DNA from 4 places in the Streptomyces sp. NPDC012474 genome. Region 3 is predicted to be linked to each of the others. Evidence: riboswitches for the same ligand, from Rfam matches in the RefSeq annotation. Region 3 holds a riboswitch; each other region holds the start of a gene.

Region 1 (7,431 bases), on a different contig from region 3:
CGACGTCGCACAGGACGCGCTGCCCGTGTGGCGTGAGCCACAGTTGCACTTCGCGGCGGGTGTCGGGGTGCTGGGCGCGTTCCAGCAGGCCGGCCGCCGCCAGGCGGTCGCAGAGGCGGCTGGCGGTGGGGAGGCCGATGGCCAGGCCGTCCGCCAGGGCCGTCAGATTCAGACCCGGCGCCGCCTGCACGGTGCGCAGCGCCCGCAGCTGGTGCAGGGAGAGGCGCAGGGACGCCTCCTGCGCGGCGACCGACCACAGCGCCGTCAGGTTCTCCACGGCATCGGCGATCTGCGATGCGACGGTCTCCGGGCCATCGCCCGGTCGCCTCGCCCGGTGGTCGCCGGGGCCGCCGAGATCGGTCACGAAACGGTCACTTCCATAAAGCTCCGGGTACTGAAGAGGTCGCCCTCTTCCCAAGGCTGTACCCGATGAACCGAAGGGCAAGCAGCCCGGTTCGGTCCACGGCCTGACCGGGGGCGACTCAGCCGGCGCTGAGCTCCGTCAGCGCGGCGAGCGGCAGCGTGTGCTGGGTCTCGAGGACCTTGGCGCGCAGGTAGCGGACGTTGTGTGCGGTGGTGAAGACCCCGGTGGGGATCCGGTCCCGGACACCGACGCCCAGGGACCGCAACTGACTCGCCTTGTCGGGGTTGTTGGAGAGCAGGTCCAGTTCGCCGATGCCGAGGGCCCGGAGCATCTGGGCCGCGGCCGTGTAGTCGCGGGCGTCCTCCGGCAGTCCCAGCGCCGCGTTCGCCTCGTACGTGTCGAGCCCCTCGTCCTGAAGGGCGTACGCGTCGAGCTTGTTGTAGAGGCCGATCCCGCGGCCCTCCTGGCGGAGGTACAGGAGTACGCCGCCGCGCTCGGCGATGCTCTCGACCGCCTCGCGCAGCTGCGGGCCGCAGTCGCAGCGGGCGGAGCCGAACACGTCCCCGGTCAGGCACTCGGAGTGCAGCCGCACCAGCGGGACCGGGCCGGGCTCGCCGAGGATCACGGCCACGTGCTCCTGGCCGTCGGCCAGCCCGTGGAAGGTGACGAGCTCGGCGTCGGCCTCGTAGCCGTCGTAGAAGCGCAGCGGGACCCGGACGCGGGAGCGCGGGGTGGCGATGACGGCGGGGGTGTCGGGCATGCGGGGCCTCCGGGTCCGTTTCCTGTTCGGCTGCACAGCCGTACTGCTTAAGATTTGAAACAGTCGCACTGCTTTAGATTTGAAGCAGATGCACATCCCGAACCCTACTCGTGCTTCAAATTTGAAGCAATGAGAGGGGCGAGAATCCTGTCCGGTGTGACGCGCGTCACGAACAGGACGGTGAAGACCTCCGGCGCCACGGCACGTCGTCCGCCGCCGTCCTCGTCCCGTCCTCCTGGAGGCCCTGGGCGATCGCCGCGGTGATCTCCTCCAGCTGCCCCACCTGCTCCTCGCTGAGCCGGTCGAACAGGAAGCTCCGCACGGTGTCGACATGCCCGGGCGCCGCCCGTTCCAGCACGGTGAACCCCTCGTCCGTCAGCGCGGCGATGCTGCCCCGCTTGTCGTACCGGCAGGCCTCGCGCCGCAGCAGGCCGTCCTTCTCCAGCCGCGTCACCGCGTACGTCAGCCGGCTGCGTGTGATCTTCAGCCGCTCGGCGAGATCGGTCATCCGCAACCGCCGCTCCGGGGACTCCGACAGGACGGACAGGATGGAGTAGTACAGGTGCGGCATGCCGGCGTCCTGCTGGAGCTGCCGGTCGATCGCGTCCTCCAGGAGCAGCGAGGCGGCGACGTAGGCGCGCCAGGCGCGTTGCTCCTCGGGGGTGAGCCAGCGAGTCGTCATGCCCCCAGTGTAGGTTTGTTTAAAACTTGAACCAAGCCCGCCTTGGGGCCCTGTCGGTCCCGCCGTCCCGACCAGCCGCGGAGCGTCGATGCCTCACCCGTACGTCCTGCTGTCCGCCGCCGTCTCCCTCGACGGCTACTTGGACGACACCGGACCCGACCGCCTGCTCCTGTCGAGCCCGGCCGACTTCGACCGGGTCGACGAGGTCCGGGCCGGTGTCGACGCCATCCTGATCGGCGCCGGCACCGTCCGCGCGGACAACCCGCGGCTCCTGGTGAACTCGGAGGAACGCCGGGCCGCCCGCCGGGCCGCCGGAAAACCGGAGTACCCCCTGAAGGTCACGGTCAGCGGCTCCGGCGACCTCGACCCGGACGCCCGCTTCTGGCACACCGGCGGCGAGAAGGTCCTCTACACGACGGACCGGGGCGCCGAACGCGCCCGCGCCCTCGGCCTCGCCACCGATGTCGTCCCGCTCGGCGCCGACCTCGACTGGCGGCGGCTGCTCACACACCTGCACGACGTCCGGGGCGTGCGGCGGCTCATGGTCGAGGGCGGCGGCCTGATCCACACCCAGCTCCTCACCCAGGGCCTGGCCGACGAACTCCAGCTGGTCCTCGCACCCCTCTTCGTGGGCGACCCGGGGGCGCCCCGCCTCTTCGGCCCCGGCGGCTACCAGGGCGGCCGGCTCCGGCTGCTGGAGTCGCGGCGGATCGAGGACGTGGTCCTCATGCGCTACGAGCCGACCGCGCCGGGCACCGGCGCCCTGCCCGCCGCCGCCGACCACCACTGGCTGGCCCTGGCCTGCGAACTGGCCGACCGCTGCCCGCCGTCGGACACGGCGTTCAGCGTGGGGGCCGTCGTGGTCGCGGCCGACGGCACGGAACTGGCCCGCGGCCACTCCCGCGAGGCGGGCGACCCGGTCGTGCACGCCGAGGAGGCGGCCCTGGCGAAGCTCGACCCCGCCGACCCGCGCCTGCCCGGCGCGACGGTGTACAGCAGCCTGGAGCCGTGCGCCCGCCGCGCCTCCCGCCCCGCACCCTGCGCCCGGCTGATCCTCGACGCCGGCGTACGGCGCGTGGTCACGGCCTGGCGTGAGCCCGGCACCTTCGTGACGGACGCCGACGGCAGCGGCGTCCTGGCAGCCGGGGGAGTGGAGGTCGTCGTCCTCCCCGAGCACGAGGAGCGGGCCAAGGCCCCGAACCACCACCTACCGGGCTGAGCACGGGCCGATCGGTGGGTGTGCACGAGTGGTCCCGCGGATGGCGTACACTGGAGACACAACGACGCGGGGTGGAGCAGCTCGGTAGCTCGCTGGGCTCATAACCCAGAGGTCGCAGGTTCAAATCCTGTCCCCGCTACTGAAGGCCGAGGGCCGGAATCCAAAAAGGATTCCGGCCCTCGGTCATTTCCCCCGTACCCCATTACGCTCGGTGAGTGAACCACCCCGTTCCGCGCGGGAACTGACGCCCCGTCAAAACTCCTCAGTCACTTGCGAAGCGGTCAACTCGCCCGATTTACTCCGGTCATGGCAGGTAAGTCCGCGCGAAAAAGGTTAATGATCAAGCGGAATCGCTGGAATACCCCTCGCGCGTCTATTAACGTTCGATAACGCAGCGCGGTCGTCCCAGCCGTCACAGAAGGCGGCTCCGTGCGCACGCGCCGAATCCCGAAAGGGAACCGGGGAACCACCACTTGGGGTGAATCGGGCGTATACCACCGTGGAAGCACGGCCGGTATACGCGCGTAGGAGACCTTCCTGCTCCGAACCCGTCAGCTAACCCGGTAGGCGAGAAGGAAGGAAAGGAGCACGCCCACGTGGCGTCCAACCGGCCTGCCCCCGCGGCCCCGCTCGCGCCGAAGCGCGACACCGACACCTTCGGCTACGGCAATCAGCCCACCGAAGAGGGCCCGTTCCAGGAGTGGAACCCCACCGAGGAGTCCATCCGTCCCGTCCGTGGCCGGCATCGTGTCACCAAGCAGCGCGGCGGAGGCCTCGCCCGCAGCTCCACCGTCCTGGGCGTCGGCGTCATAGCCGCCGTGGGTGCCGGCGGCATGGCCAGCGCCCAGACCGGCAAGCCCCCGGTGTCCATCTCCGTCCCGGACCTGCCCTCGGTGGGTTCCCTCATCTCGGACGACGACACCCCCGAAGGTTCCGCCACTCCGCTCAGCAGCCTCGGCACCGCCGCGGCCGCCACCGAGCAGACCAAGGGCACCTCCGGCGCCGGTGCCGGCGAGGCACTGCGCGCCCGGATCATGGCCCAGGTCGAGCACCAGCAGGACCAGATCGAGACCAAGGCCGCCGAGGACGCCGCGGCCGCCGCCCAGAAGGCCGCCGCGGAAGCGGTCGCCAAGGCGGAGAAGGAAGCCAAGGACAAGGCCGCCGAGGCCAAGAAGAAGGCGGAGGAGGAGGCCAGGAAGAAGGCCGAGGCCGAGCGTCTCGCCGCCCTGGCCAAGCAGTTCACCCTGCCGACCTCCTCGTACACCATCACCTCCAGCTTCGGCCAGGCCGGCGCCTACTGGTCCTCCGGCTACCACACGGGCCTGGACTTCGCCGCCCCCACGGGCACGCCGATCAAGGCCGTGCACAGCGGCACCATCACCGAGGCCGGCTGGAACGGCTCGTACGGCTACAAGACCGTCCTCACCCTCGATGACGGCACCGAGATCTGGTACGCGCACCAGTCCTCCATCGGCGTCAGCGTCGGCCAGAAGGTCAGCACGGGCGAGGTCATCGGCCGTGTGGGCGCCACCGGCAACGTCACCGGGGCCCACCTTCACCTGGAGGTCCACTCCGGCGGCTCCACGAGCGGCATCGACCCGATGGCGTGGCTGCGGGGCAAGGGACTGAACCCGTAAGCCGTACCCACCCGTTGAAGCACCGGCGGCCCTGACGACGACCCCCCGACGTCAGGGCCGCCTCATGTCCGGGGCGTGCACGGCAGGGCCGGAGCGCGTGCCGGAACGTCGTGCCGCGGCAGGAGTGTTCACAGGGTCTTTGCGTCCCCCGTGGAATGGGCCGCTTCGGTACGGGCGTTGACGTGCGGTATGACTTCTCTGCGCAAGCTCGGCCCTTCCGGCCTCGACGTCTTCCCGCTCGCCCTCGGCGGCAACGTCTTCGGCTGGACCGCCGACGAGGCCCAGTCGTTCGCCGTCCTCGACGCCTACACCGCCGCCGGCGGCAACTTCGTAGACACCGCCGACTCCTACTCGGCCTGGGTCGAGGGCAACCAGGGCGGTGAGTCCGAGACCGTGCTCGGCAAGTGGCTGAAGTCCCGCGGCAACCGGGCGGACGTCGTCGTCGCCACCAAGGTCAGCCAGCACCCCGAGTTCCGCGGCCTGTCCGCCGCCACCATCACGGCAGCCGCCGACGCCTCCCTGCGGCGCCTCGGCACCGACTACATCGACCTGTACTACACGCACTTCGATCAGCCCGACGTGCCCGTCGAGGAGATCATCGGCGCGCTCGACACCCTCGTGAAGGCCGGCAAGGTGCGGCACATCGCCGCCTCCAACATCTCCGCCGAGCGGCTGCGGGCGTCCCTGGAGTTCTCCGACCGCGAAGGGCTCGCCCGGTACGTAGCCCTTCAGCCCCACTACAACCTGGTATCCCGCGACACCTACGAGGGTGAGCTCCAGGATCTCGCCGAGCGGGCCGGCCTGGCCGCCGTGCCGTACTTCGCCCTCGCGTCCGGCTTCCTCACGGGCAAGTACCGGGCCGGTGCGGCGGTCGAGAGCGCGCGGGCGGGGAGCGCGGCCAAGCACCTGGAGACCGAGCGGGGGCGACGGGTGCTCGCCGCCCTCGACGACATCGCCGCGGCGCACGACGCGCCCGTGGCCACCGTGGCTCTGGCCTGGCTCGCCGCCCAGCCGACGGTGGTGGCGCCGATCGCCTCCGCGCGGACGGTGGAGCAGCTGCCCGCACTGACCGGCGTCGGCGAGCTGACGCTGTCGGAGACCGAGATCGGGCGGCTCACGCAGGCTTCGGCCTGATGGACACGACAGGCAGCTAAGAGGGCGGCCTTTCACCATGAGCGTCCGACCCGGACGGGCATGGTGAAAGGACCCCTAGGAGCGGTACGGGTTGTACGCGGGGTACGGCGTCGGCTGTGGGTCGTACCCGTACACCCCGTACACCGGCCAGGGCGGGGCCGACACCGGGACCGGAGGGGCGGTGATCCGCGCCGCGTGGTCCAGCGCGGGTCGGGCCACCTCCCGGCGCCGCCACAGTTCGCCGAGCAGTTCCCGCTCCCGTACGGCGAAGCCGGGCCCGGCGCGGCCACGCCGGGCCCGGTGCCGCAGGAACGCCAGGGACGTCGCGTACGCCTCGTACCGCGCCACCTCCCGCGCCGCCGCCCTGCCCACGTGACGGCGGGCGTGCTGGCGGGCGATCCGCCGGGCCCGCATCGAGCCGAGCGCGTACGGCTCGGCAGGGGTCAGCCAGCCGGCCGAGGCGTAGGCGGGCAGCTCCGCCCGTACGGTCTTCAGCTCCCGCTGCCGGGTCCAGATCACCAGCCACGTCAGCAGCCCGAAGATGGGCACCATGAACGCCGCGTACACGGCGAAGAACCCGTACTCGCCGAACGCCGACGAGCCGTTCCACATCGCGTGCATGCCCATCGCGAGGAGCAGCCCGCCGAGCGGGAACGCGACGCGGCGCAGAAGCCGGCGGTCCGCCGAGAGCGCGGAGACGCCGAAGCCGATGCCGGTGAGGACCGTGAACAGCGGGTGCGCGAACGGCGACATGACGATCCGCACGAAGAAGGTGGCCGCCGTGACGGAGGCGACGCCGGTGTCGCCGGTGAGCTGGTCGGTGCCGAAGGCCGTGCCCAGGTAGAGGATGTTCTCCGTGAAGGCGAAGCCGGTGGCCGTCACGCCGGCTATGACGACCCCGTCGACGATGCCGGTGAAGTCCCGCCGCCGGAAGAGGAAGACCAGGAGGACGGCCGCCGCCTTGGCCGACTCCTCGACCACCGGGGCTATCACGGTGGCGCCCAGGGTGTCCGCGCTGGACGGGTCCGCCGTCGCCGTCGCTATCCATCTCGTCGCGAAGCTGTTGGCGACGATCGCTATCAGCGCCGCCGCGCAGGCGCCCCAGGCGAAGCAGAACAGCAGGTTCCGCCAGGGGCCGGGTTCCACCCGGTCCAGCCAGCGGAACGCGGCTATCAGCAGGGGCACCGGCAGGACGGCCAGCCCCAGCCCGACCAGGAAGCCCTCCGTGCCGGTCTCCTCGCGGACCAGGGCGAGGATGACGAGGCCGGATATCGCGAGGAGCGTGCTCAGCGCGCCGTAGCGCACCCAGGCGCGCTGCCACCAGTGGGCGTGCCGCAGGGAGCCGGCCGTGCCCGGGCCCGTGAGGGGAGCGCCCTCGCTCGGACCGCTGGGATACGACGGATGTGGGGGGCTGGTGGCCACGGCATTGACCCTAACGACGGATGGGCGCTGTCCGCAGGCGGAAGAGGTGCCAGGGGTGGTCAGGCGCCGGCGGGGGGCTGGTCCACGTGCTGTACGCGACGGAAGAGGAGGTCGTTCACGACATGTCCCTTGTCCAGTCCCTGGCCCTCGAAACGGGTCAGCGGACGGAAGTCGGGACGCGGCGCGAAACCGCCGTCCGCCTGCGTGTTCTCG
Region 2 (7,431 bases), 190 kb from region 3:
GCTGCCGAGCTTCTGGTAGGCGTAGGAGACGGCGGCGGCCGCGCGGGAGCCGGTCGCCTGGGACGAGGCGGAGCCGGGGGCCCCGAGGGTGTCCCGTGCGCCCGTCGAGCGCGAGGCGCGGTCCCGCGACGCGTCCTGCAGGGAACGTTCCTGCGGGCCGAGCCCGGAGAGCAACTGCCGTGCCGAGCCCAGCTTGCCGGTGATCGTCTTCTTGTGCTGCTTCAGCTCCGCCCGGCGTGACTTCAGGGACGTCAGCTCGATGTGGGCGGCCCCGCGCAGTTGCTCGATCTCCCGCAACTGCTTGCGTACACCCGCGACGGCGGCGTTCTGCCGGCTGCCGGCCCGCTCGACGAACTCGGCGTTGTCGAGGTACCGGTCGGGATCGTCGGAGAGGGCGAGCTGCACCGCGGGGTCGAGGCCGCCGGCGCGGTACTGCGCGGCGGCGACCGAACCCAGGGCGTCACGGGCGGAGTTGAGCCGCTCCTCCTTGCGCGCCGCCTGGTCCTGGAGGTTCTTCAGCCGCTGCCCGGCCGCTTCGGCCTTCTCCTTCGCGCCGTTGTACTTCTCGGTGGCGACCTCCGCCTCCTGGTACAGCTTGTCCACCTTGGCCTTGACCTGGCCGGGGGTGAGCTGTGGTTCGGCGTGCCCGGTTCCGTCGAAGCCCGTCGCCGTCGCCGCGCTCGCGAGGGCGATCGTGGCGGCCGTACGGGCCGTGCCGGCACCCGTCGAGCGCTGTCGGGGCTTGCGGTGCGCTGCCACCTGGAGGCCACGTCCTTTCCTCGACCGCCGAGGGGTGCATGCGGGCGCCCGGGGGGAGCGGACGGGCGGCCTGCGCGGTCCGGCGACGGCCCGCACAGGGGGAGCGGATCGCCGCCGGACCTCTTCGGCGGTGGTGTCCGACTGCCGCCCCTGGCCCGGGCGGCGGTGGGGAGCCGGGCACCTGGTGGAGGACGCTAGGCGTCGCCGTGACGGGCCGGTGGCAGGTGTGCGGAAGTGTCTTGAGAGGACCGGCGGTGACCGTATGCGACCGTGGTCCGGCCTGGACGCCGTCGACTTAACTCAGCGTGATGATCGATGCGCCGAATCGTGAGCGAGTGACCGTGATCGGGTGCTATGGGGTGCATATGTGCATCACTGGGCCGGTGTCGGGCGGTCTCGGGACCCTGATTAGGCTCCGGCCTCATGGACGTACTCATCCACCTCTTCGTCGGCCTCCACATCATCGGCATCGCCTCGCTCCTGGGCGGCTTCCTCACCCAGATGAAGGCGATGGGCGAGGGCAGCGCCCGCTACACCCCCGCGATGCTGCACGGCGCGCTCACGATGCTGGTCACCGGTGTGATCCTGGTCGGCCTCAACCAGGCCGACGACCAGTCCGTGAACAACATCAAGATCGGCGTGAAGCTGGCCCTGCTGATCGTGATCCTCGGCCTGGTGTACGTGAAGCGGGACGACGAGAAGGTGGACAAGGGCCTCTTCGGCCTGGTCGGTCTGCTGACCACGGCGAACATCTTCATCGCCGTGCTCTGGACCTGACCCCGGAGCGCCGGGCGCCGGTCCGGGCCGAGGTGATCGCCCAGGCGGTGCACCCGAGCCACGCCGCCACCGCCATCCACAGCAGCACCTCCCCGGCGGCGTCGAGCCAGGGGACGTCCAGGGCGGCGGCGACCGCCAGGGCGGCCGCGGCCGTCACGACCGCGGCGAACACGGTCGCCCAGCGCCGCGCGTCGTAGTGGTGGCGGGGCCAGAAGAGCTCGGCGAGGAGCAGGGCGACGCAGGCGATCAGCGCGAGCACGAGCAGCGTGACGGCCGTCGTGCGCAGCGCGTCGGCGTTCTCCTCGTTCCACAGATACAGGCGCGCGCTGTCGGCGCTGAGGAGTTTCGCCCCCGCCAGTGCGGAGACGGCGAGGGCGCCGGCCGCGAGCCAGTGGTCGCCGCGCCCCTCCTCCACCTGCCGGGGCTGGAAGCGGAAGAGGGCGAAGCCGTAGAGCGCGAGGCCCAGCCAGAACAGCACCAGGGCCGCGTGGGCGAGCCAGGGCGACGTGTCGGCCGCGGCGAGCGTGGCGCCGAGCACCGCGAGCCCCTGGGTGGCCACACAGCGCAGGAACACCGTGCCGCGCCGCCCCCCGGCCTCCGCGGTGAGCAGTACCGCCCAGAGCAGCATCGCGAGAGCCAGCAGTGCCTCGGCGAGGGACTGCCGGCCCGCCGCGGAGAAGCCGGTACCCAGGACGGCGGTCGCCGCCACGGCCGTGAGCGCGGCCGGCGTCTCCGCCCGCCATCCGCCGTGTGCCCGCTGGACGAGACCCGTGGCCGCCGCCAGCCAGGCCGCGCAGGCCAGGGCGAGGGCGATGCGGGAAAGGGTTTCGTACCCCGCTGAGTCGAGACCGACCGACACGATGCCGGTCGCCAGCGCATACGTCGACCACCAGGTGGCAAACGGGGAGGGACCGGACATAGCGCCGATGCTAGAGAGCGCCGCACTCGTTCAGAGAGGGGCACGCGCGCGTGCCCCTCAAAGGTGTTGCCTCTCAAGAAGTGTGACGAGGCCTCTCAGGCCGGCCGCACCACGCTGTGGATGGCCGACTCGCCGTCGTAGTAGACCGACTCCTCGCGCACGTACGTGCCGGGCTTCGGGGCGTGGATCATCATGCCGTTGCCGATGTAGATCCCGACGTGGGTGACGTCGTCGTAGAAGAAGACCAGGTCACCGGGACGGGCCTGGGAGAGCGGGACCGTGGTGCCGGCGTTCACCTGGTCGTAGGTGGTGCGCGGCAGGGTGACGCCCGCGGCCTTCCACGCGGCCTGGGTGAGGCCGGAGCAGTCGTAGGAGCCGGGGCCGACGGCGCCCCACACGTACGGCTTGCCGATCTGGGCACGGGCGAAGGCGAGCGCCTTGTCGGCCTTGGTGGCGTAAGAGGAGTCGGCCGGGGCCGTCGCAGAGGACGAGCCGGAGCCCGCCGAACCCGACGACGAGGATCCGCTGTCCTGCTGCCGAGCGGCCTCGTCCTGCGCCTGCTGCTGGGCGGCGGCCTGCTGCCGGGCGAGCTCGTCGGCCTTGCGGGCGGCCTCCTCGCGCTTCTCCTTCTCGATCGCCGCGAGCCGGGCCTTCTCCTCGGCGGTCAGCTTCGACATCAGCTCGCGCGCGTCGGCGAGCTTGCGCTGGACGGTCGCCTTGGCGGTCTTCAGGGCGCCCTGCGACTCGGTGAGCGTCTCGAGGCTCTCGGTGGCCTCCTGGCGCTTCTTCATCGTCTCGGACTGCTGCGTGACGTAGTCGTCGACCGCGACCTTCTGACGACCGGTCATCCGGTCCATCAGCTGGGTCTGGTCGAAGTAGTCCTGCGGGGTGTCCGCGAGCAGGAACGTCGCCGTGTCCGGGGCGGCGGCACCGGTGCGGTACTGGGCGGAGGCGAAGGACCCCAGCTGCTCGCGCGCCTCGTTGAGCTTCTGGGTGCGCTTCGCGACGTCGTCGATGAGGGCGTCGGCGCGCTTGCGCTCCTTCGCCGTCTTCTCCTTGGCCGCGTTGTACTTCTCGGTCGCCGACCCCGCCTGGCGGTACAGGTCGTCGACCTTCTTCTCGACTTCCTCCAGGCTGGGCTTGTCGTCGGCCTCGGGGGCGGCGTTGGCCGACTGGGACAGCAGGGCCACGGAGGTGAGGGCCGCCGTTGCGAGGGCGGGGGTCCGTATGCCTGCCACGCGCGTACCCGTAGGACGCGACTTGCGGTGCGACGCCAAGGGAGGCGACTCCTTCCATGTTCCGCCTACCGGGTTAGCTGTCGGGTTCGGGCGGGTGGTTCGGAAGGTTTGCCCTACGGCCGTCTCCGCACAGGGAGTCGGGCCGATTCACCCCAGGTTCACGGTTGGGTCCCCGGCTCCGGCTGCCGCTGCGGCACACCGGACTCGGCGGAGGCCGCGCGGCCCGGCGACGTTCGCCGGTGGGGGTCATGCGGCCTGGTCGCACGGTAGCCAACTCGTGTGGCCCCTGTGAAGGTTGATGGGTGATATGCCCGATACATTTTCGTGACCTTGGTCATGAGTGTTGCCGAGAGTGAACGATCGGGGCGGCCTGGTCACGCTTTGTCCGCAATTACGAAGTGTGTAGCGGGGCGTGATCAAGCCGTCATGGAGGGCGACAACGCGCCGTCGGCCGGTCGGTGGGGCCCGGGCGCCCGGCGATGTTCTCAGGGCGGCGGCGGGCTGTCAGTGGGGCGCCCTAGACTCGGAGAGCGATGAGCAGCCTCTTTGACGACAGCTTCCTGGCGAACCTCCAGGCCCAGCGGGGCCCCGCGGACGAGCCCCCGCCGCCACCCGAGGACGATCACGTACCGGAGCCGATTCCGGACGATCTGTTCGGCGGGAAGTTCGACGCACCCCCGGACCGGGACGCCTACTACCGGGACGGCGCCCCGCGCCCCCCGGTGGACACCGCCGCGCTCCTGGAGGGTCTGAACGACAACCAGCGCGCCGCCGTCGTCCACTCCGGCTCCCCCCTGCTCATCGTGGCCGGTGCCGGTTCCGGCAAGACCCGGGTGCTCACGCACCGCATCGCCCACCTGCTCGCCGAGCGCGGCGTGCACCCGGGCCAGATCCTCGCGATCACCTTCACCAACAAGGCCGCCGGCGAGATGAAGGAACGCGTCGAGCAGCTCGTCGGCCCGCGCGCGAACGCCATGTGGGTCATGACGTTCCACAGCGCGTGCGTGCGCATCCTCCGCCGCGAGAGCAAGAAGCTCGGCTTCACGTCGAGCTTCTCGATCTACGACGCCGCCGATTCCAAGCGCCTGATGGCCCTGGTCTGCCGCGACCTGGACCTCGACCCCAAGCGCTTCCCGCCGAAGTCCTTCAGCGCCAAGATCAGCAACCTGAAGAACGAGCTGATCGACGAGGAGGACTTCGCCGCCCAGGCCGGCGACGGCTTCGAGAAGACCCTCGCCCAGGCCTACGCCATGTACCAGTCGCGGCTGCGCGAGGCGAACGCCCTCGACTTCGACGACCTGATCATGACGACGGTCAATCTCCTGCGCGCCTTCCCGGACGTGGCCGAGCACTACCGCCGCCGCTTCCGGCACGTGCTGGTCGACGAGTACCAGGACACCAACCACGCCCAGTACGCCCTGGTCCGCGAGCTGGTCGGCACGTCCGAGCACCCCGTCGACGTGCCGCCCGAGGCCGAGGTCCCGCCCGCCGAGCTGTGTGTCGTGGGCGACGCCGACCAGTCGATCTACGCCTTCCGCGGCGCGACGATCCGCAACATCCTCCAGTTCGAGGAGGACTACCCGGACGCGACGACCATCCTGCTCGAACAGAACTACCGCTCCACGCAGACGATCCTCAGCGCCGCCAACGCGGTCATCGAGCGCAACGAGTCCCGCCGTCCCAAGAACCTGTGGACCAAGGCCGGCTCCGGTGCCCGGATCACCGGCTACGTCGCCGACACCGAGCACGACGAGGCGCAGTTCGTCGCCGACGAGATAGACCGCCTCACGGACGCCGGCGAGGCCAAGGCCGGCGACGTCGCCGTCTTCTACCGGACCAACGCCCAGTCCCGTGTCTTCGAAGAGGTCTTCATCCGCGTCGGCCTGCCCTACAAGGTCGTCGGTGGCGTCCGCTTCTACGAGCGCAAGGAGGTCCGGGACGTCCTGGCCTACCTGCGCGTCCTGGCCAACCCGGAGGACTCCGTGCCGCTGCGCCGGATCCTCAACGTCCCCAAGCGGGGCATCGGCGACCGGGCCGAGGCGATGATCGACGCCCTGTCCCAGCGGGAGAAGATCAGCTTCCCGCAGGCGCTCAAGCGCGTCGACGAGGCGTACGGCATGGCCGCGCGCTCCACCAACGCCGTCAAGCGGTTCAACACGCTGATGGAGGACCTCCGCACGGTCGTCGAGTCCGGCGCCGGACCGGCCACGGTTCTGGAAGCAGTGCTGGAGCGCACCGGATACCTCGCCGAGCTGCAGGCCTCCACCGACCCGCAGGACGAGACCCGGATCGAGAACCTCCAGGAACTCGCCGCCGTCGCCATGGAATTCGAGCAGGAGCGCGGCGAGGACGAGCAGACCACCCTCTCGGACTTCCTGGAGCAGGTCGCGCTGGTCGCCGACTCCGACCAGATCCCCGACGAGGAGGACGGCGACGGCGTCATCACCCTGATGACCCTGCACACCGCCAAGGGCCTGGAGTTCCCGGTCGTCTTCCTGACCGGTATGGAGGACGGCGTCTTCCCGCACATGCGCGCCCTCGGGCAGGCCAAGGAGCTGGAGGAGGAACGGCGCCTGGCCTACGTCGGCATCACCCGCGCGCGGGAGCGGCTGTATCTGACGCGGTCAACCCTGCGCAGCGCCTGGGGCCAGCCGTCGTACAACCCGCCCTCCCGGTTCCTGGAGGAGATCCCGCCGGCTCACGTGGAGTGGAAGCGGACCGGGGCGACCGCGCCCGCGTCCTCCGGGCCGGTCTCGGCGGTGGCGGCCTCGCTGTCCTCGTCGCGTTCGCGCTCGTCGGCCTCGGGCGCCTCCGGTTTCGCCACGCGCCGCAGCGCCGAGAAGCCGGTCGTGGCACTGGCGGTCGGCGACCGCGTCACACACGACCAGTTCGGGCTCGGAACCGTCGTCGCGGTCAAGGGCACGGGCGGGAACGCCGAGGCGACGATCGACTTCGGCGAGGCCAAGCCGAAGCGGCTGCTGCTGCGGTACGCGCCGGTGGAGAAGCTGTAGTGCCGTGAGATGAGCCCCCGGGACGGCCCGGGAAGTCGTCACCGCCCTGCGCGACCACGACGTCGAACAGCTGAGTCCGGATCCTGCTTCGCGAAGTCGGCGTGCGCGGATTCCGTCACCGCCCTTCGTCTGCCGGCTCGTGGAGGACGTTCACGGGGTTCCCTGCGGATGGCTAGGATCGTCGGATGCCCAGGCCGACCGCAGAAAGAGCCCTGCCCGTGGGCAGAGCCCGCACACTCGCTCAGGTGTACCGACACTTCGGTGAGGTCGAGGCCGCCGAAAGGTCGCCGCTGTACGAGCGTGTCGCCGTCGCCCTGAGTGAATCCGACGAGGCCCTGCGTGCCATCGAGGCGGCGCCCGCGCGCAAGCGGCACCCCGCCTTGATCCTTGCCGCGCTGCACGACCTCGCCCTCGCCGGACGCGCCCCGGCACTCGCCGCGGCCTATGCCGCCGCGGACGGCGACGCTGCCGCCGCCGCGGCGATCGACACGCTGCTGCGCATGACCGACTCCGTCGTGGCCACCGCCGCGCACCGGCAGACGCGGACCAACGAGACCGGACGCTGCGCCGTGCTGTATCCGGCCATCGCCGAGGCTGCGCGCCGGGTGGGCGCGCATGCGGTGGGGCTGATCGACGTGGGCTGCTCGGCTGGACTCAACCTCAATGTCGATCGCGTCGGCATCACGTACAGCAACGGACAATCGCTGGGAGACCCGTCATCTCCCGT
Region 3 (7,431 bases):
GCGGTGGGGCCGGGCAGATCCGCGAACCCGTCGTCGAAGGTGAGCAGCACGGGCCGGGGCGGCAGCGGCGCCCGCCCGGCCAGGTGATCGGCGATCGCGCTGATGGTCACGGGCGTACGCCCGCTGCGGACCACGGCATCGAGATGCGCGCCGAACTGCTTCGGGGTGACCGTGAACTCGGCGATCCAGTCCGGCGGATCGTCCATCACACAGTGGTACAGGAAGACGGGGATGGCCGCAGTGCCGTGGGCATGCGGCGGGGCTATCGGCCCCTCGCCCTCCCGCGCACCCCGCTCCGCCCGGCCTCTGCCGTCCGTTTCCATCTCGCCCCCTGAGCTGTCTTGTCACGAACCGTCACGAACCGTCGTGAGCTGTCACGAGCCGTCATGAGCCGCGGCGTGAGCCGTCATGAGCGGTCATGAGCGGTCATGAGCTGTCACGAGACGTCGCACGCAGCGCGCGACGCGCCTTCAGATAGCCGACCGGGCCGTACAGCATCCCCCTGCGCTGCAACCGCGACAGCCGCCGCGGCCAGGGGTGCGTCCGCACGTCGTGATCACCCGGCGTCCCTGTGCCCTCCGTCTCGCGTACGGCGGTCAGTGCGCGGGCGTGGGCCAGACCTCGCGGCAGCAGGGCGAGGAACGCCGGCAGCAGCGCGGGCCGGTTCACGAGCACCGCGGTGAGATAAGCGGTGAGCCCGGCTCCGTAGCCGTACGCCTGGGTCTCCAGGTCCCGCCACGTCTCCCGGTGGTGGTGCCAGACCAGGGCGTACGGCGTGTAGCGCAGCCGGTGGCCCTGGGCGAGGACGCGCACGAAGCCGTAGAGGTCGTCGCCGCCCCGGGCGGCCGTACCGGCGCCGGTGGCCGGGTCGAAACCGCCGACGGAACGCAGCACCGCCGTCCGGAACGCCATGTTCGCGCCCGAGCCGAACCGCCCCGCCGTGAACGGGAACAGCGGCTCGTCGCCCGGAGGACGCGCCGGGTCGTACGTCCTTGGAGTGAAGCCCTTGGCGAAGCCGCCGTGGCTTTCCAGCAGCACCTGGGCCGGGGTGGTCAGGCGCGCGGGCAGGATCAGCCCGGTGCAGCACCCCAGCCCGGCGTCGGCGGCGAAGGGCGCGCTCAGCTCGGTCAGCCAGCTCGGGTCGGCGACCACGTCGTCGTCGGTGAAGGCGACCACCTCGCCGTGCACGGCGTCCAGCCCCGCGTTGTGCGCGCCCGCGAGCCCCGGAACAGGCTCACGGACGTAGCGCACGCGCTCGGCGTACTTCCGCTCGATCAGCTCCCGCGTCTCGTTCGTGACGGGCGCGTTGTCGACGACGACGATCTCGAACCGCGGATGGTCCTGCGCCAGCAGCGAGTCCAGCGCCCGGGCCAGCTGCCCGGCGCGCTCCCGGGTGGCGACGACGACACTCGTGAACGGCGGCTCCCCGGGTCCGCCGAAGACGGCCGGCGCGTGCTCCGCCCGCGCCCGCTCCGCCAGCACGGCCCTGGGGTCCGCCCCCTCCGGCACTCGCCCGAGCAGCGTGCCCACCGGTCGGCCGCCCCTCCTGACCAGCACGAACACCTCGCCGTGCGTCACGGGCGGGCTCCCCGGGCCGGGTCTGAGCACCGCCTGGTCACCGTCGAGGTCCAGCTCGGCGACCTGCACCGCCCCGATGTCCAGGAACCGCCGGATCTCCTCCTGCGCACGCGCCGAACGGGCCATGCGCCCACCCCCCTTGTGTGTCAGGTACGGCGCAGCCGAGCCGCGCCCTTCAGCGTCCGTGCGGCCAGCGACGCGAGCCGCGGCCTGCCGCGGACGAAGCTGTGCGCGCGGCGTGTGGGCTCGCGGCTCAGCCAGTGCAGTGCCGCGCCGGCCCCCGGCCGGGTCACCGCACCTTCGTACACGGGCAGTTCGCCCGTCTTCAGGGCGTCCTTGTACTCGGCCGCGCCCCGTCCCAGGTCGAGCGTGCCGATGCCGTCGGCGGCCGCCGCCTCGGCCATGCGCAGGTGCAGCACGAGACCGGGTGAGAACTTCGCGAACTCCGGGTCGTACGCCGGGAACCAGCAGGCCAGCACCGAGGACGAACGCAGCCCGAAGTGCGCGGCGACGGGCCGCTCACCGGCGTACAGCACCGACAGCGTGCCGCTGCACTCCGGTGCCCGGGTCCGGGCCAGCTGCCCGACGAGCCCGGTGATCCACTCCTGGGCGAACCGGTCCCGGCGGCCGGTCCTGCGGTACTGGGCGGACTTCCACTCCATGAGCGTGCGCAGCGCGGCCGGTTCGCGTTCGTCGAACACGAACCGCAGGTCACCGGCGTGCCGGCCCAGCTTGCGCTCCTTGGCCAGCGTGGTCTTCAGGAACTTCGGCGACTGTGCGCGCAGCACCGACTCGTATGTCTCGTAGCCCTTCTCCACGTCGATGACGTAGGTGGCGTGCTCCTCGGCCGCGTACCGGACGAACAGCCGCTGCTCGGCCTCCAGGTTGTCGAAGGCGAAGCTCGACACCGAGCAAGCCCTCAGCAGTTGGTCCGTCTCCAGGTCCAGACCCGGCCGCAGGATCGCGCCCTGGGCGTCCGAGACACCGAGGCCGATCGCCCGGCCCTGCCCCAACGGGCCGCGCTCATAGGGCAGGAACCCGGCCGGTTCCAGCCCCTCGTACACCACGGCCACCCGCGCCCTGGGCCTGACCCGGCCGACGGCTTCGGTGAACTCCGGCTCCATGAAGGGGTTGCGCGGTGTCTCGCAGGCCGCCCGCAGCGCACGCCAGCGCTCCCTCTCCCCTTCGCCGAGCTCCCCGGGCCCGGCCACACGAATGCGCCCACTGCTCAACCCGACCCCCCGATCAAGTCCCCCCTGGACACTTGGAAGGTACCGCTCGATGCGGCCCCACGGGTAGGTAGCGGAGCATGTTGTTGCCAACCGGTGCAGAGGCCTTCAACCGGGCAATCGGCGTGGGTCGTACGATGAAACGAAGGGGCGCGCTGTCCGTATTCTCTGATCATGGCCGCACCCATCGCATATTCACTCATCGCCACCGATCTGGACGGGACGCTGCTGCGCGGCGACGACACCCTCTCCGACCGGTCTCTCGCCGCGCTCGCGCGGGTGGCGGACGCCGGTGCCCAGCACCTCGTGGTGACGGGCCGGCCGGCGCCGAGAGTGCGGCCGCTCCTGGACGACCTCGGCGCGACGGGGCTCGCGGTGTGCGGGCAGGGCGCGCAGGTGTACGACGCCGGCGCGGACCGGCTGCTGTGGTCCATCACCCTGGACCGGGAGCTGGCGGAGACCGCCCTGGGCAAGATCGAGGCCGAGGTGGGGCAGGTGTACGCGGCGGTCGACCAGGACGGGGTCGACGGGCTCACGCTGATCGAGCCGGGCTACCTGATGCCGCACCCGACCCTGCCCGCCGTGCGGGTCGACCGCCGCGACGAACTGTGGGGTGAATCCATCAGCAAGGTGCTGCTGCGCCATCCCCATCTGTCGGACGACGAGTTGGCGGCGACGGCCCGCTCGGTGGTCGGCTCACTGGCGACGGTGACGATGTCGGGGCCCGGCACGGTCGAACTCCAGCCGTGCGGGATCACCAAGGCGACGGGCCTGGCGCTGGCCGCCGAGCATCTGGGGCTGCGACCGGCGGACACCATCGCCTTCGGTGACATGCCCAACGACATCCCGATGTTCGACTGGGCCGGCCACGGCGTGGCGATGGCCAACGCCCATCCCGAACTCAAGGCCGTGGCCGACGAGGTCACCCTGTCGAACGAGGACGACGGCATCGCCGTCGTCCTCGAACGACTGCTGGGCGGGGCGGCTCAGTACGGGCCGTTGACGTTGTCGATCGAGCCGTAGCGGTCGGCCGCGTAGTTGCAGGCCGCGGTGATGTTGGCGACCGGGTCGTACGGGTCCCACGACGTGCCGTCCACGTGGTAGGCCTGGAAGGTCGGGTCGATGGTCTGGAGGAGACCCTTGGACGGGGTGCCCTTGGCGGCGTTGGAGTCCCAGTTGTTGATCGCCTGGGGGTTGCCGGACGACTCACGCATGATGTTGCGGTGGATGCCGTCGTAGGACCCGGGGATCCCCTTCTGCGCCATGATGTCCAGCGCCTCGCGGATCCACCCGTCGAGGTTGTCCGGGTAGGTCTTCACGGACGCCTGGGTGGCCTGGGTGACGCCGCCGGCGGGCTCGGCGGCCGGCTTGGCGGGGGCGGACGACTTGGTCGCCGTCTTCTTCGCGGTGTCCGTCTTGGTGGTCTTCACCGTCAGCTTCAGACCCGGGTGGATCAGCTTCGGGTCGTCACCGACGGCCGCGCGGTTGTCCTTGTACAGCTGCTTCCAGCCACCCGAGACGTCGTACTTGTCCGCGATGCGGGCAAGCGAGTCGCCCTTGACCACGGTGTACGGGAGGGACTTGGCGGGCTGGGCCGCCTGCGGCACGGACTGTGCGGCGGCGGGTGCGCTCTGGGGTTCGGCGGCGCTCGCGTGCGTGGCACCGAGGAGCGGCAGGGTGAGTGCGGCTCCTCCGGTACCGGCGGCGATGAAGCCTCGGGTCAGCGGGTTGGTTCTGGGGCGACGGTGCTTGCCTCGTCCGGCCATGGCGATATTCCTCTCCGGCGCCTGCGAGGTGAGCTGTCGGGTTCGGGCCGGGAGGTGCCCGGCCGCGTACGGCGCTGTGTGCCGTGCGCGGCTTCACCCCGAGCCGTGCCGCTGTGCGGACCGGCGACTTACCTGGGTCCCCCGCTCCTGCCCTGCGTGAGTGAGTCGGTTGGTGGGGAGTCCGGGCGGCGGCAGGATTGGGCGTCCGCCGGACAGGCCGGGAACGTATGCGAGAGCACATGTCGGGAACAAGCGCCTCAGTCACACATCGAGCGGTTGACCTTGGTCGGGGTTGTTTTGGCCGCTTGATCCTTTGCGGCAGCCAAGGCTCAACTGGCGTTCGGGGGAAGGTGGTACGGGCCGATGCCGAGGCGGGACGGAAAAGGGGGACAAGTGATTCAACTCACTGATCACGAGTCTGTGGGGCAATTTCTACCAAGAGGAATTCACCGACTCTTCTCGGCAAATCGTGCATAGTTCGCTACCTCTGGGTAAGTCGATTTATATCTGTTCTTATAGGTTGATCGAAAACATAACGGTCGTGATCGGATACCGCCCGGCCTGTAACCCTGGGTGCTGGCGGTGATCGAAACGTGACCGGATACGCTGGCCGGAGTGTGGGCAGCGACCTATCGACAATCCGCGTAACCACCGGCAGACACAGCAGACAGGAGACCCCTCGTGACCGACGTCGGGCCGTTCGGGCTGAGCGTGCGGGACCAGGCTCTGGAAGCCGATGTCCAGGCCGGACTGGCGGCTGTCGAGGAAGGCTTGCTCGAGGCCACCAAGAGCGAGGTGCCCTTCATCACGGAGGCCGCCCAGCACCTGGTGCGGGCCGGAGGCAAGCGGTTCCGCCCCCTGCTGGTGATGCTCTCCGCCCAGTTCGGTGACCGGTACGCGCCCGGGATCGTGCCGTCGGCCGTCGTCGTGGAGCTGACCCACCTCGCCACGCTGTACCACGACGACGTGATGGACGAGGCCTCCGTGCGCCGCGGCGTCGCGAGCGCGAACGCCCGCTGGGACAACTCCGTCGCGGTCCTCACCGGCGACTTCCTCTTCGCCCGCGCCTCGCACATCCTGGCCGACCTCGGCCCGGAGGCCGTGCGGGTGCAGGCCGAGGCGTTCGAGCGGCTGGTGACCGGCCAGATCCTGGAGACGGCCGGACCGCAGGACGGCCGGGACCCCGTCGAGCACTACCTCGACGTGCTGGGCGGCAAGACCGGCTCGCTGGTCGCCGTGTCGTGCCGGTTCGGCGCGATGATGTCCGGCGCCGACGACACGGTCGTGGACGTCCTGACCCAGTACGGCGAGCGGCTCGGCGTCGCCTTCCAGCTCGCGGACGACGTCCTGGACATCGCCTCCGACTCCCACGAGTCCGGCAAGACGCCGGGTACCGACCTGCGCGAGGGCATCCCCACGCTGCCGGTGCTGCGGCTGCGCGAGCGGGCGGCCCGGCTCGGACTCGCCGAGGACGCCGCCCTGTGCGACCTGCTCGACTCCGACCTCACCGACGACGCCCGGCACGCCGAGGCCCTGCGCCTGCTGCGGGCCCACCCGGCGCTGGAGCAGGCCCGGCGGGACACCGTCCGCTACACCCAGGACGCCCGTTCGGCGCTCGCACCCCTGCCGGAGTGCACCGCGAAGACGGCGCTCCTGGAGCTGTGCGACGCGGTGGTGCACCGGGCCGGCTAGGGCCTCTGTACCGTCCGACCCCTACGGGTCGGGGGAGAAGCGGCCCTTCCGTGTCATACCCCAGCAGTACACGGAGTTGAGCCCGGGGTCTGACGTATCTCCCTGGCCGATTTGGTCAGATGGACACCACGGAAAGACACCACTCCTCACCTGTTCGGGTGAGAATGGCGGCTCAGGGACGAGTGCGTGGACGACACGGACAGCCGCCGCCGATCACGGAGGTAGGGCACACATGGCACCGTACGCATCCGACGACAGCACGACCGCCGGAGAGGGCGACGAGCAGCGCTCCGTGCGGCGCAAAGCCGCGCGGTACATCGTCCCGGTCACGGTGGTGGGGGTGGCCGCCGCGACGATCGGGCTGGTCCCCGCGCTCGCCGACTCCGGGGACCCCGACCTCCCGAAGATCACCGCACAGCAACTCATCGAGAAGATCGCCAAGTCGGACGTCCAGCAGCTGTCCGGCACGGTGAAGATCAGCACGGACCTCGGACTGCCGAACCTCGGCGGCCTGGAGTCGGGCCTGCTGTCCGGTGCCACGGGCAAGGGCGAGGGCGGCTCCTCCGCCGACCCGACGGCCAAACTCACCGAACTGGCCTCCGGCACGCACACCCTGCGCGTCGCGGCAGACGGCCCGGACAAGCAGAAACTGTCGCTGCTGGAGAACGCCGCCGAGTACAGCCTCATCCACAACGGCAAGGACGTCTGGGGTTACGACAGCAAGTCCAACGAGGTCTACCACGGGACCTCCTCCGACAGCCCGGAGCGCGGCAAGGACCAGCAGCCGCCGGCCATGCCCAAGGACTTCGCCGAGGAGGCCCTGAAGGCGGTCGACGACACCACGTCCGTGACCGTGGACGGCACCGCCCAGGTCGCCGGCCGGGACGCCTACAAGCTGGTCGTCAAGCCGAAGCAGTCCGGCTCGACGGTCGGCGCCATCACCGTGGCCGTGGACGCGAAGACCGGCATGCCGCTGAAGTTCACGCTGACCCCGGCGAGCGGTGGCTCGGCCGTCGTGGACGCGGGCTTCACGAAGGTGAGCTTCGCCAGGCCGGCCGCCTCCACCTTCGACTTCGCCCCGCCCAAGGGGGCGAAGGTCACCGAGGAGAAGGACGCCGGCAAGGCATCCGGCAAGGCCTCGGGCGACACGCCGCACAAGGCCCCCG
Region 4 (7,431 bases), on a different contig from region 3:
CCGGTCCGGTCCACGCCCTGCCCGAGCCGCACGATCGTCATCCGGCGGTCCAGGTCGACCAGCTCACCGGTGGCCGGGTCCGCGTCCGCGACCAGCAGGCGGATGGAGTTCGTACCGCAGTCCACGGCGGCGACACGGGTCACTGGGCGTCCTCCTCGGCGGTCGTCACGCACGGCCCCTTGCGCCACCACTCGGGCAGCATCGCGATCGCCTCGTCCCCGAGCGGATTCACCCCCGGGCCCGCGGCGAGCGAGTGCCCCACCAGCACGTGCAGGCACTTCACCCGGTCCGGCATGCCGCCCGCGCTCGGGAAGTTCTTCAGCTCCTCGATCTCGTCGCGCCGCCGGATGTAGTCCTCGTGCGCGGCCCGGTACGCCGCCGCCAGTTCCGGATCCGAGGCCAGCCGCTCGGTCATCTCCTTCATCACGCCGTTGGCCTCCAGCGTGCCGATCGCCGAGGCGGCGCGCGGGCACGTCAGGTAGTACAGCGTGGGGAACGGCGTCCCGTCCGGCAGCCGCGGGGCCGTCTCGACGACGTCCGGCTGTCCGCACGGGCAGCGGTGGGCGATCGCGCGCAGACCGCGCGGGGGCCGGCCGAGCTGCTGCTTGAAGGCCTCGACGTCCGCGTCGGTGGGCTCGGTGCGCGGGGTGGTCGGCGGGGGCGTTTCCATGACTGTCTTCAGGCTGTCTTTCTCTGATCGCCGGCTGGGAGGTCAGGTCACTGGCCGGAGGCGTCGGACTTGTCGACGCCGTCCCAGACGTTGGAGTACCAAGGGCGGTCCGCCGCCCCCAGGTCGGTGCGCGACTGCTTCGCCGCGTGCGGGTCGATGACGATGAAGCCCGTCTCCCCCGGCATGACGTAGTGCAACCGCTTCCGGATCTGCTGCTCGGCGTACGCGTCGTCCTGCCAGCGCGCCTTCAGATCGCGCAGCCGTTCGACGCGCTCACGGGCCTGCCGCTGTTCGCGCTGGAGGTCGTCGATCTCCGCGCGCTGCGAGACGTACTCCCGCATCGGGTAGGCCAGGGCCACGATCAGCGAGCACATCACCAGCGCGAGCAGCGCCGCCCGGCCGGTCAGCCGCGAGCGGCGGGCCTGACGCTTGGTCTGGGAGCGGTAGACCCGGGCCGCGGTCTGCTCGCCGAGCAACCGGATCCTGGTCGCGGTGGAGAACCGGTCCCGGTCCTTCACGGCCATGTGTCCGCCTCCGCTCCACCGTCATACGCGCGTACGTCCCCGGACACGGTACGGGACCGGGTACGGGGACGTACGTACGACGCTGCCTCTTACGGGTCGGGCCTTTCGCGGTCAGCCCTTGAAGCGCGGGAACGCGCTGCGGCCGGCGTAGACCGCGGCGTCGTCGAGGATCTCCTCGATGCGCAGCAGCTGGTTGTACTTGGCGACGCGCTCGGAGCGGGCCGGGGCGCCGGTCTTGATCTGGCCGCAGTTGGTGGCGACGGCCAGGTCGGCGATCGTGACGTCCTCGGTCTCGCCGGAGCGGTGGGACATCATGCACTTGAAGCCGTTGCGCTGGGCCAGCTCGACGGCGTCCAGGGTCTCGGTCAGCGATCCGATCTGGTTGACCTTGACCAGGAGCGCGTTGGCCGCGCCCTCCTCGATGCCGCGGGCGAGGCGCTCGGGGTTGGTGACGAACAGGTCGTCACCGACGATCTGGACCTTGTCGCCGAGCTTGTCGGTCAGGGCCTTCCAGCCGTCCCAGTCGTCCTCGAACAGCGGGTCCTCGATGGAGACGAGCGGGTACGCGTCGACGAGCTCCGCGTAGTACTCGGTCATCTCGGCCGCCGAGCGCTCCTTGCCCTCGAAGGTGTAGACGCCGTCCTTGTAGAACTCGGACGCGGCGACGTCGAGCGCCAGGGCGATCTGCTCGCCGGGGGTGTAACCGGCTTCCTTCACGGCCTCGAGGATGAGGTCGAGGGCCTCGCGGTTGGAGCCGAGGTTCGGGGCGAAGCCGCCCTCGTCGCCGAGGCCGGTGGCCAGGCCCTTCGACTTCAGGACCTTCTTCAGCGTGTGGTAGACCTCGGCGCCCCAGCGCAGGGCCTCGGAGAAGGACTCCGCGCCGATCGGGGCGATCATGAACTCCTGGATGTCCACGTTGGAGTCGGCGTGCGAGCCGCCGTTCAGGATGTTCATCATCGGCACCGGAAGCAGGTGCGCGTTGGGGCCGCCCAGGTAGCGGAACAGCGGCAGGTCGCTGGCCTCGGAGGCGGCGTGGGCGACGGCGAGGGAGACGCCGAGGATGGCGTTGGCGCCGAGGGAGCCCTTGTTGTCGGTGGCGTCCAGGTCGAACATGGCCTGGTCGATCAGGCGCTGCTCGGTGGCGTCGTAGCCGACCAGCTCCGGACCGATCTGCTCGATGACCGCGAGGACGGCTTTCTCCACGCCCTTGCCGAGGTAGCGGTTCGAGTCGCCGTCGCGGAGCTCGATGGCCTCGAAGGCGCCCGTGGAGGCGCCGGACGGGACGGCGGCACGACCCGTGCTGCCGTCGTCGAGGCCGACCTCGACCTCGACCGTGGGGTTGCCTCGGGAGTCCAGGATTTCCCGGGCTACGACGACGTCGATGGACGGCACGAGCATCTCCTTCTTATGTGACGCGGGTACGCGGGTCGCGTGGACCCGGCGAGGTGCGGGCCGTGGTGGCTCGCGACATGAGCCTAACCGGCTCCGGCCGATCGGCCACCGGGTCGCCCACCCCATGGACAGAACCGAGAGCAAATTGTTTCCGAACGGAACAAAGCCGGTTCGCGAAGTCGGGCAGAAAAAACCCCGCTCCGGCGCGTACGGGGGATGACGCACCGGAGCGGGGAGCCCGTGGCCCTGGGCGGGCCGGTTGGGCCGCTGCCTACTTCAGGTGCAGCTGCTGGCCCACGTAGATGAGGTTGGCATCGTCGATGATGTCCTTGTTCAGCTGGTACAGCTTCTCCCAGCCGCCCTTGACCTTCTGGTCCGCGGCGATCGAGCTGAGGGTGTCGCCCTTGACGACCTTGTACTCGCCGTCGCCCTTCTTGACCTTCTTGCCGGTCGGGGTGGTGACGGTCTTCTTGGCGGCCGGACGCTCGTCGGAGCGGGAGGCGGGCTGCTGCTCGCTCTGGCGGGTCTCGGTGCTCTGCTGGCTCTGCGAGGAGCTGCCGGAGTCGTCGGCGGAGCCGCCGCCGGTGTAGCCGGCGCTCGACAGGCCCTTGCCGCAGACCGGCCAGGCGCCCTTGCCCTGGCCCGCGAGGACCTTCTCGGCGATCTCGATCTGCTGGGCCTTGGTGGCCTGGTCGGCGGTGGAGGCGTACTTGCTGCCCCCGTAGCCGGACCAGGTGGAGGCGGAGAACTGCAGACCGCCGTAGTAGCCGTTGCCGGTGTTGATGGACCAGTTGCCGCCGGACTCGCACTGGGCGACGGCGTCCCACTCGGAGGCGGTGGCGGCGGAAGCGTTGCCGGCCGCCATCAGCGGGGCGGCGACGGCGGCACCGGTGACACCGGCGATGGCGATGACCCGAGAGGCCTTGGACGGACGGCGGTGCGTGCCCTTGCCGGAAAACAGCATGGAGAGATCCCCTCACCGACGCCTGCGAGGTGAGCTGTCGGGTTCGGGCCGGTTGAGTTGCCCGGCCGCGCCCCTCCCGGGACACGGCTTCACCCCAAGCCCTTCCGGCACAACCGGCCGGTCGGGCACTTACCTTGGGTCCCCCGCTCCTGCCTACGGCGCTTGACGCGACGACTGTTCCCGTACGGCCGCTGGCAGGATTCGGCGTTGCGGCAGCCGGGGCTCGCGGTGACGAGCGGTCACGACCGTAGACACGCGATCCACGGAATTTCAAAGACGATCAGGGCTTCTGAGATCTATCTCTCACCGGGCTTATACGGGACATTCGGCGCGAAAGGTGACGTGAACTCACCCGGTTTCGCGGTGAGTTCGTCCCCCGTTTCCGCACTGCCCGAACAGCTACCTCTCGTCCGCTTCGCCCTCGACCGTGAGCGCCTGACCGGGGTGGATGAGGTTCGGGTCGGTGCCGACCGCGTTCTCGTTGCCCTCGTAGAGCGCGTGCCATCCGCCGCTGACCCGAAGGGCGTCGGCGATGGACCAGAGACTGTCGCCGACACCCACGATGTAGGCACCTTCGGACGCGTAGCCGGAACTCTCGTCGGCGGACCCGGAGTGACGCCCCGTGGACTTCTCCGTACGGTCACCCTCGGGCGCGCGGGTTTCCTCCGCGCTGGGACCGCGATGGCGGCCGGAGCCGGTGCCGGACGACGCCGAGGAGTCGTCACCCTGCCGCGAGTCGCCCGACTTGCCGTCCTCGGAGGTGGCCGACGGAGAGCCCTCGGGCTGCCGGTCCTGCGACGAGCCCTCGGATTCGGGCGACTTGTCGCTCTTGGCGGTTTCGTCCTTCGAAGGCGACGACGCCTCGGGCGACGGAGATGAAGAAGGACCCTCAGAAGGGGATGAACCCAGCGAATCGAGCAATCCGGGTGAGTCCACCTCGCCGGATGATTCGGACGAGCCGGATGATTCCGATCCCTTGCCCTGCTCGAGCCCCGAGAGCAGCCCGCAGGTACGCCACGCGCCGACCCCCTGGCCGGCGAGGATTCTCTCGGCCACGGCTATCTGCTGGGAGCGGCTGGCCAGATCGGCGCTCGCGGCGTAGTCGAGGCCGCCGTGCTTCTCCCAGTCCTCCTGGGACAACTGCAGGCCGCCGTAGTAGCCGTTGCCGCTGTTCTGGCTCCAGGCGCCGCCGGTCTCGCAGTCCGCGACCCGGTCCCAGGTCGTGCCGTCGGCCGCGCTGGCACCGGATGCCCCGAGGAGCGGGATCGCGATGGCGGAGCCGGTCACTCCGGCCGCCACGAGGAGAGCCGGAGCCTGGCGGGGGCGGCGGTGCCGACCGTTCCCGGAGAGCATACGGAGACCTTTCGCGAGACAGCAGTGACCGAGGCGGCGTGATTCCCCGCCGCGTTGATGGGTGAACGTATCGGCAGTCGATCACTTGTCACAAGTTCATGCCGCGCAGATCACGTGAAGATCACAGGTCTGATGTTTCGTCACTTCCGGAAGGCGCGAACTCCACCGGCAGGGTGCGCAGCCCTCGCATGATGAGGCCGCCACGCCATCTGAGCTCGGCCGGATCCGCCGCGAGCCGGAGGTCCGGGAGGCGGGTCAGGAGCGTGGCGAGCGCGGTCTGGCCCTCCAGCCGGGCGAGCGGCGCTCCGAGGCAGTAGTGGATGCCGTGGCCGTACCCGAGGTGCTGGTTGTCGCGGCGGGAGAGGTCCAGCGCGTCCGGATCGGCGAACCGCTCCGGGTCGCGGTCCGCGGCGGCCAGGACCACCAGGACGGGGTCGCCCGCCTCGATGCGCTGCCCGGCGAGGGTGAGCGGCTGCGTGGCGAAGCGCCAGGTGGCGAGTTCGACGGGGCCGTCGTAGCGCAGGAGTTCCTCGACGCCGGTCTCCAGGAGGCCGGTCTCCCCGGCGGCGAGGGACGCCTGGAGCCGTGCGCGCTGCCCGGGGTGGGTGAGCAGGGCGTAGGTGCCGTTGCCGATCAGGTTCACGGTGGTCTCGAAACCGGCGAACAGCAGGATGAAAGCCATGGCCGCCACCTCGTTCTCGGTGAGGTGCTCGCCATGGTCGGAGGCGCGGATGAGACCGGAGATGAGGTCCTCGCCGGGAGCGGGCTCGGCGGGAAGCACCTCGCGCTTGCGGTGGATGAGGTCGGCGAGGTAGCCGCGCATCTTCTTCACGGACCGCGCCACACCGCCCCGGGGCCCGCCCTGGTGGCGGATCATCATGCCCGCCCAGTCGCGGAAGTCGTCCTGGTCCTCCCGCGGGACGCCGAGCAGGTCGCAGATGGCGTAGATGGGGAGCGGGAAGGCGAACTCGTGGATCAGGTCGGCGGATCCCTTCCGCGCGAACCCGTCGATGAGGGTGTCGGTGAGCTCCTGTACCCGTGGCGCGAACTCGGCGACCCGGCGCGGGGTGAACGCCCTGGACACCAGCCGGCGCAGCCGGGTGTGGTCCGGCGGGTCGATGTTGAGCAGATGCGTCATCAGCTCGGCCTTGCGCTCCCCCGGGATCCCGGTCTTGCCCTTGGCGTGCGCCGGTTCGTCGTGATGCGCGGGGTTCTTGGAGAGCCGGCTGTCGGCAAGTGCCTGCTTGGCATCGGCGTAGCGCGTGACCAGCCAGGCCTCCACACCGCTGGGGAGCCGCGTCCGGTGGACGGGGCTGTGCTCGCGGAGCCAGGCGTAGGCCGGGTAGGGGTCGCTCGCGAACTCCCAGGTGAAGAGGTCGGGAGCGGTCGCGGGTGTGCTGGGCTGGGGCTGGCTCTGGGGCTGGTCGGTCACGTCTCGACCGTATCCGGCTTATGGGAGCGCGCTTGCCTCCGTTTCGGCTGGGCTCGGGTCCGCTGCCATCGTTCCGGCTTCCGGCTTCCGGCTTCCGGCTCCGGCTTCGGCTTCCGGCTCCGGCTTTCGACTTCAGCTTCCGCGTCCGGCCTCCGACGTCAGACGATCGACGTCTGGCTTCCGACATCCGGCCTCCGGCTCCGGATTCCGACGTCCGGCTCCGGCTCTGGCTGCCGGCCTCCGGATTCCGACGTCCGGCTCCGGCTCTGGCTCCGGCTGCCGGGTTCCGGCGCCGGCTTCCGACATCCGGCCTCCGAGAGCCCCGTCTCCTCCCCCGGCCGCTCAGCCCTCGGCATTCCTGATCGCGTCCCGGTAGGCGCGGGCCGCCGCTCTCAGTGCCGCCTCCGGGTCGACGCCCTCCGACTCGGCGCGGACCGCCAGGGCCAGGAGCTCGTAGCCGATGCCTCCGGCGGGTGGGAGCGGTACGTCCAGGTTCGCCGTGCGGGCGCGGGAGGCCAGCTTGGCGGCGAGGGCCAGGCCGGGCTGGCCGAGGGGTATGCCCTCGGTGATCGAGGTCCGCTGCTTCTCGACCGCCTTGGTGCGCAGCCAGTGCTCCTTGACCTCCTCGGGGGTCGTGGCCGTCGCGTCACCGAAGACGTGCGGGTGGCGGTGGATCAGCTTGGCGACGATGCCGCCGGCCACGTCGTCGATGGAGAAGGGTGTCTCCCCTTCCTCCGGGCGGGCTTCTTCGGCGATGCGGGCGTGGAACACGACCTGGAGCAGGACGTCGCCGAGCTCCTCGCGCAGTTCGTCGCGGTCGCCCTCCTCGATCGCCTCGACGAGTTCGTACGCCTCCTCGATGCCGTACTTGGCCAGGCCCTGGTGGGTCTGCTGGGAAGACCAGGGGCACTCGGCGCGGATGCGGTCCATGACCTGGACGAGGTCGAGGAGACGCGCGCCCGGGAGGTCGTAGGAGGCGGGCAGCAGCTCCAGCTGGGGCATGGCGATACGGCCGGTTCCGGCCAGGCGGGCCAGGCCGTCCGTCAGGGCCGGTTCGCCCTCGCCCGTCGCCACCACGACCACCGTGCGGCCGCCG

The links. A riboswitch is a leader RNA that binds a small molecule or an ion and turns the genes downstream of it on or off. The one in region 3 is predicted to bind cyclic di-AMP.
Region 1: another riboswitch for cyclic di-AMP. It lies ahead of ACFY9S_RS07995 (peptidoglycan DD-metalloendopeptidase family protein); the one in region 3 lies ahead of ACFY9S_RS08930 (transglycosylase SLT domain-containing protein).
Region 2: another riboswitch for cyclic di-AMP. It lies ahead of ACFY9S_RS09900 (NlpC/P60 family protein); the one in region 3 lies ahead of ACFY9S_RS08930 (transglycosylase SLT domain-containing protein).
Region 4: another riboswitch for cyclic di-AMP. It lies ahead of ACFY9S_RS33145 (transglycosylase family protein); the one in region 3 lies ahead of ACFY9S_RS08930 (transglycosylase SLT domain-containing protein).

What each region holds. Positions count from the first base shown of each region.
Region 1 covers NZ_JBIBEP010000002.1:669,730-677,160, forward strand. The annotation lists gene ACFY9S_RS07970 (MarR family transcriptional regulator) at 1-364, opposite strand, end outside; gene ribA (GTP cyclohydrolase II RibA) at 483-1,124, opposite strand; gene ACFY9S_RS07980 (MarR family transcriptional regulator) at 1,291-1,806, opposite strand; gene ACFY9S_RS07985 (dihydrofolate reductase family protein) at 1,895-3,025, shown strand; tRNA gene ACFY9S_RS07990 (tRNA-Met) at 3,091-3,164, shown strand; cyclic di-AMP (ydaO/yuaA leader) riboswitch at 3,454-3,610, shown strand; gene ACFY9S_RS07995 (peptidoglycan DD-metalloendopeptidase family protein) at 3,622-4,662, shown strand; gene ACFY9S_RS08000 (aldo/keto reductase) at 4,852-5,796, shown strand; gene ACFY9S_RS08005 (PrsW family glutamic-type intramembrane protease) at 5,872-7,218, opposite strand; gene trmB (tRNA (guanosine(46)-N7)-methyltransferase TrmB) at 7,278-7,431, opposite strand, start outside.
Region 2 covers NZ_JBIBEP010000003.1:363,398-370,828, forward strand. The annotation lists gene ACFY9S_RS09885 (NlpC/P60 family protein) at 1-759, opposite strand, end outside; gene ACFY9S_RS09890 (hypothetical protein) at 1,183-1,536, shown strand; gene ACFY9S_RS09895 (hypothetical protein) at 1,514-2,455, opposite strand; gene ACFY9S_RS09900 (NlpC/P60 family protein) at 2,551-3,732, opposite strand; cyclic di-AMP (ydaO/yuaA leader) riboswitch at 3,741-3,913, opposite strand; gene pcrA (DNA helicase PcrA) at 4,227-6,704, shown strand; gene ACFY9S_RS09910 (DUF2332 family protein) at 6,950-7,431, shown strand, end outside.
Region 3 covers NZ_JBIBEP010000003.1:174,837-182,267, forward strand. The annotation lists gene ACFY9S_RS08910 (polysaccharide deacetylase family protein) at 1-206, opposite strand, end outside; gene ACFY9S_RS08915 (glycosyltransferase) at 427-1,704, opposite strand; gene ACFY9S_RS08920 (GNAT family N-acetyltransferase) at 1,725-2,810, opposite strand; gene ACFY9S_RS08925 (Cof-type HAD-IIB family hydrolase) at 2,982-3,830, shown strand; gene ACFY9S_RS08930 (transglycosylase SLT domain-containing protein) at 3,794-4,573, opposite strand; cyclic di-AMP (ydaO/yuaA leader) riboswitch at 4,579-4,754, opposite strand; gene ACFY9S_RS08935 (polyprenyl synthetase family protein) at 5,255-6,265, shown strand; gene ACFY9S_RS08940 (outer membrane lipoprotein carrier protein LolA) at 6,498-7,431, shown strand, end outside.
Region 4 covers NZ_JBIBEP010000020.1:45,903-53,333, forward strand. The annotation lists gene ACFY9S_RS33125 (exopolyphosphatase) at 1-143, opposite strand, end outside; gene ACFY9S_RS33130 (DUF501 domain-containing protein) at 140-670, opposite strand; gene ACFY9S_RS33135 (septum formation initiator family protein) at 718-1,194, opposite strand; gene eno (phosphopyruvate hydratase) at 1,306-2,586, opposite strand; gene ACFY9S_RS33145 (transglycosylase family protein) at 2,858-3,550, opposite strand; cyclic di-AMP (ydaO/yuaA leader) riboswitch at 3,555-3,721, opposite strand; gene ACFY9S_RS33150 (transglycosylase family protein) at 3,950-4,903, opposite strand; gene ACFY9S_RS33155 (cytochrome P450) at 5,025-6,335, opposite strand; gene ACFY9S_RS33160 (nucleoside triphosphate pyrophosphohydrolase) at 6,678-7,431, opposite strand, start outside.